DNA from 2 places in the Actinoplanes sp. NPDC048988 genome. Region 2 is predicted to be linked to the other one. Evidence: riboswitches for the same ligand, from Rfam matches in the RefSeq annotation. Region 2 holds a riboswitch; the other holds the start of a gene.
What was found. A riboswitch is a leader RNA that binds a small molecule or an ion and turns the genes downstream of it on or off. The one in region 2 is predicted to bind glycine.
Positions count from the first base shown of each region.

Region 1: it holds a riboswitch for glycine, as region 2 does, so the genes downstream of both, gcvP (aminomethyl-transferring glycine dehydrogenase) here and ACGFJ7_RS30070 (L-serine ammonia-lyase) in region 2, are expected to answer to the same signal.

Region 1 covers NZ_JBICTW010000003.1:181,149-183,538, forward strand. Annotated here, with positions in the region: gene gcvP (aminomethyl-transferring glycine dehydrogenase) at 1-1,322, opposite strand, end outside; glycine riboswitch at 1,394-1,489, opposite strand; gene mgrA (L-glyceraldehyde 3-phosphate reductase) at 1,542-2,390, shown strand, end outside.
Region 2 covers NZ_JBICTW010000011.1:196,558-198,947, forward strand. Annotated here, with positions in the region: gene ACGFJ7_RS30070 (L-serine ammonia-lyase) at 1-1,241, opposite strand, end outside; glycine riboswitch at 1,377-1,469, opposite strand; partial or broken gene ACGFJ7_RS30075 (M14 family metallopeptidase) at 2,221-2,390, opposite strand, start outside.

The DNA of each region.
Region 1 (2,390 bases), on a different contig from region 2:
CCGCACGACGCCGGCGCGGAGGCCGGCACGCCGAAGGCGGTCAACACCGTGGCGACGTGCGCCGCCGTGGTCGTCTCGTCGCAGGCCACCGACACGTGGTCGGCGTCGGCCAGCCGCAGGTCGACACCCTCGGCCGCGGCGGCCTCGACGATCGCGGCGGCCCGGCCCGGCACCACGGCGGTCACCGTGTCGAAGAACGCGTCGCTGGTCACCGAGATGCCGGCCGCGGTCAGGCTGCCGGCCACGGTCAGCGCGTGATCATGCACCCGCTTGGCGATGGCCTTCAGACCGGCCGGGCCGTGGTACACCGCGTACATGCTCGCCATGACCGCCAGCAGCACCTGCGCGGTGCAAATGTTGCTGGTCGCCTTCTCCCGGCGGATGTGCTGCTCACGGGTCTGCAACGCCAGCCGGTAAGCCGGGGCGCCGTCCGCGTCCTTCGACACACCGACCAGCCGGCCCGGCAGCGACCGCTCGAGCCCGGCCCGCACCGCGAGGTAGCCGGCGTGCGGGCCACCGAAGCCCAGCGGAACACCGAACCGCTGCGTGGTGCCGGCCGCGATGTCGGCGCCGATCTCCCCCGGCGCCCGCAGCAGCGTCAGCGCGAGAAGGTCGGCCGCCACCGTGACCAGCGCGCCCGCGGCGTGCGCCTGCTCGATCAGGGCGGCGTGATCCCGCACCGCACCCGAAGCACCCGGGTATTGCAGGTGAAGCCCGAAATACCCGTCCGGCAACGACGCGCCACCGTCAAGATCAACGATCTCGATGACGATGCCGAGCGGCTCCGCCCGGGTCCGCAGAACGGACAGCGTCTGCGGCAGGGTGTCGGCGTCGACGACGTACACCGGAGACTTGGACTTCGAAGCCCGCCGGGCCAACGTCATCGCCTCGGCCACGGCGGTGCCCTCGTCCAGCATCGACGCGTTCGCGGTGGTCAGCCCGGTCAGATCGGTGACCATCGTCTGAAAGTTCAGCAGAGCCTCGAGCCGCCCCTGACTGATCTCCGGCTGATACGGCGTGTACGCCGTGTACCAGGCCGGGTTCTCCAGCACGTTCCGCTTGATCACCGCCGGGGTGTGCGTGCCGTAGTACCCCAACCCGATCATCGAGGTCGTCACCGTGTTCCGCGACGCGATCGCCCGCAACTCGGCGATCGTCTCCTCCTCGGAGGCGGCGGCCGGCAGATCGAGCGTGCCGTGCCAGCGGATCACCTCGGGGATCGCGGCGTCCATCAGGGCGTCCAACGACGCGTACCCGATGTTCTTGAGCATATGGGTCTGCTCGTCCTGGTCCGGGCCGATGTGCCGGGATGCGAACGTCATGACGGCTCCTACAGAGAGGTCGACAAGGCGGCCTCCCCCTCTGTCACGCCCACCAGCACGCTTCAGAGTCGCCTGCCCATGCGGTCCTTTTGCCTGAGAGGTTCCGGGGAGGATTTGCCCCTTCGGCGCCACCGACTAACCCTGGTGATCTCTCCCGCATGGCTAAGTACCAAACTACCAGTGGATAAAGCACAGCCAGGAAACCGGAAGGGTAGGACTGTGACCTACACCCCCGCGGAAGACCGCTACGACACCATGACCTACCGGCGTACGGGCCGCAGCGGACTCAAGCTCCCCGTGATCTCGCTCGGCCTCTGGCACAACTTCGGCGACGAGCGCCCCTGGCAGCGTCAGCGCGACATCGTCCGCCGCGCCTTCGACCTCGGCGTCACCCACTTCGACCTGGCCAACAACTACGGCCCGCCGGCCGGCAGCGCCGAATCGAACTTCGGCCGCATCCTCGGCACCGACCTCAAGGCGCACCGGGACGAGATCGTCGTCTCCACCAAAGCCGGCTACTACATGTGGCCCGGCCCCTACGGCGAGTGGGGAAGCCGCAAATACCTGGTCAGCAGCCTCGACCAGTCCCTGCAGCGCCTCGGCCTCGACTACGTCGACATCTTCTACCACCACCGGCCCGACCCGGACACCCCGCTCGAGGAGACGATGGGCGCCCTCGACGCCATCGTCCGCGCCGGCAAGGCCCAGTACGTCGGCCTCTCCAACTACAAGTCCGCCGAGACCGCCGAAGCCGCCCGCATCCTGCGCGAACTCGGCACCCCGCTGCTGATCCACCAGCCGTCGTACTCGATCCTCAACCGCTGGATCGAGAAGGACAACCTGCTCGACACCCTCGAGACGGCCGGCGCCGGCGCCATCGCCTACAGCCCCCTGCAGCAGGGCCTGCTCACCGACCGCTACCTCGGCGGCATCCCCGACGACAGCCGCGTGCGCACCAGCAACTTCCTCAACGAGAGCGACCTGGACAAGGACACCCTCGCCCGCATCCACGCCCTCAACGACATCGCCCGCCGGCGCGGCCAGTCCCTGGCCCAGATGGCCCTGGCC
Region 2 (2,390 bases):
GGATCACAGGTCAGCCCCAGGTTGTGCTCCATGCCGATCTCGGCCGCGTTCTCCACCTGCTCCGGCGTGCCACCCAGCACCTCGGTCAGCCCCGCCGCCGCCATCGCACAGGCCGACCCGACCTCCCCCTGGCAGCCCACCTCGGCCCCCGAGATGGAGGCGTTCTCCTTGAACAGCATCCCCACGGCCCCGGCCGCCAACAGGAACCGCACGACGCCGTCCTCGTCGGCGCCCGGCACAAAGTCGAGGTAGTACCGCAGAACCGCCGGAATGATCCCCGCCGCCCCGTTGGTGGGAGCGGTCACCACACGCCCACCGGCCGCGTTCTCCTCATTGACCGCCATGGCGTACGCCGTAAGCCACTCCATCGCATGCTCGGCCGGCCGCCCCGCCGCCCTCAGCTGCCGCGCGGTCGCCGCCGCCCGCCGGCGCACCTTGAGCCCACCCGGCAGAATCCCCTCAGCGCCGAGCCCGGCGTCCACACATTCGCGCATGACAGCCCAGATACCGAGCAGCCCCGCACGGACCTCAGCCTCCGGCCGCCACACCGTCTCGTTGGCCATCATCAGCCGCGAGATCGACCACCCGGTCTCCCGCACGAGCGCGAGCAACTCACCCCCGCTGGCGAACGCATAGGGCAGAGCGGTGTCATCGGCCCGCACCCCACCGCTGGCCTCGTCGATGACAAAGCCACCACCCACCGAGAAGTACGTCTTGGCGAACAGCTCCGCCCCATCGCCATCCAGGGCAGTGAACGTCATCCCGTTCGGATGCCCCGCCAACGCCCGCCGCCGATGCAAAACCACCTCAACCGCAACTTCACACCCGCCACCATCCCCGCTTCCCGCCGCGCCGCTTCCGGCCGCGCCGCTTTTGGCCGCGCTGTTGGCAGCCGCGCTGTTGGCAGCCGCGCTGTTGGCAGCCGCGCTGTTGGCGGCGCTCAGGAGCAGGAGCCGGCCCGTGGCGTGGATGTGCGCGGCCCGAGCGTCGGCGCTCGCCACGTCGACCGCCTCGGGCGTCTCGCCTTCGAGGCCGAGCAGCACCGCCTTGGGCGTGCCGTGCCCGTGCCCGGTAGCACCGAGCGAGCCGAACAACTCCGCCCGCACGAGGGCGGTCCGCCCGATCAGCCCACTGGCGGCCAGCCGCAGCGCGAACATGCGGGCCGCGCGCATCGGGCCCACCGTGTGCGAGCTGGACGGCCCGATGCCCACGGAGAAGAGGTCGAACACAGAGACAGCCATGACGGCGTGAGGCTCCTCATCGAGGTCGGCCTCCCCCGCTCTGTCATGGGTGCCTGAGAGCTTCACCGCCCGCGAACGGGACGGCTTGCACCGTGGGCGCAGAACGCCGGCCGCGTCCTGACTTTCCAGAGTCGCCTGACCGCCGCGGTACCGGGGCCTGAGAGATTCTGAGGGAGAAGTTGCTCCTTCGGCGCCCCGCCAGCGCGGGAACTCTCCCGCAGCGGTTCGAACAGCGATGTTCGGTTGTGTCCCCCAAAGCTATCCGCCCCGCTCACCAAGGGTCAAGAACGCCCAGCTGAACGCCACCCGGGCTCTCAGCAGCCACCGCCTACGACATCCGCCGCACCAGCCGAGCACTGATGGCGCAATCAGCCCAGCCAAGCGGCCCGACTCGGGTCATGCCACTTCCGCCAGCATCCACCGATCGAGCGCCCCGCCTTTGCTCAGCACCGCCGCCCGCCTCGCCACCTGTGCTCGAAGGCGCCGCGTGTTTGAAGGCCGTCGCCCGCCACCCTGTGCTCGAAAGCCGCCGTCCGCTTGAAGGCCGTCGCCCGCTGCCCTCGGCTCGAGGGCCGCCGCCCGCTGCTCGGGCCCCTGCCCCTCCGCCCCATCCCTGTCCCGCAGGCAGCAGTTCGCCGCTTCGTGAGCGTCCCCGGGATGCGCTCGGGCGCACACGCCGGAGGGCATCCTAGGAACCTGGGTCACTTCGGATCAGGCTTCTGGCGGTAACCCGGACCCGCGGCAGCGACGGATGGGCCAGCGGAAGGGATGGGCCAGCGGCAGAGCGAAGGCGTCGGGCAGAAGGGCGCAACGCGAAACGGAAGAAGGCGGCGCGGAGCAGAAGCCGGAACGGGAGACGGCGGCGTGGAGCGGAAGGCGGAACGGGAGACGGCGGCGCGGGACGGAAGACATGGCGGCCGGCTCGATCGGGGATCGGGCCGGCCGCGCGGGACAAACGGGACCTCGGTCAGGCGGTGGTGCAATAGGTGGACTGCTTGCCGATCACCTTGTAGGGGCAGTCGGCGACCTCGGCCAGGAGCAGGGCCGCCTCCCTGTTGCGGGTCGTCTCCCGGGTGATGACGCTGGCCGGCGGGTAGAAGCCGCCGGCGGAGGCGCTGGTCGGGTACATCTCGAAGGTGTAGGCGAAGA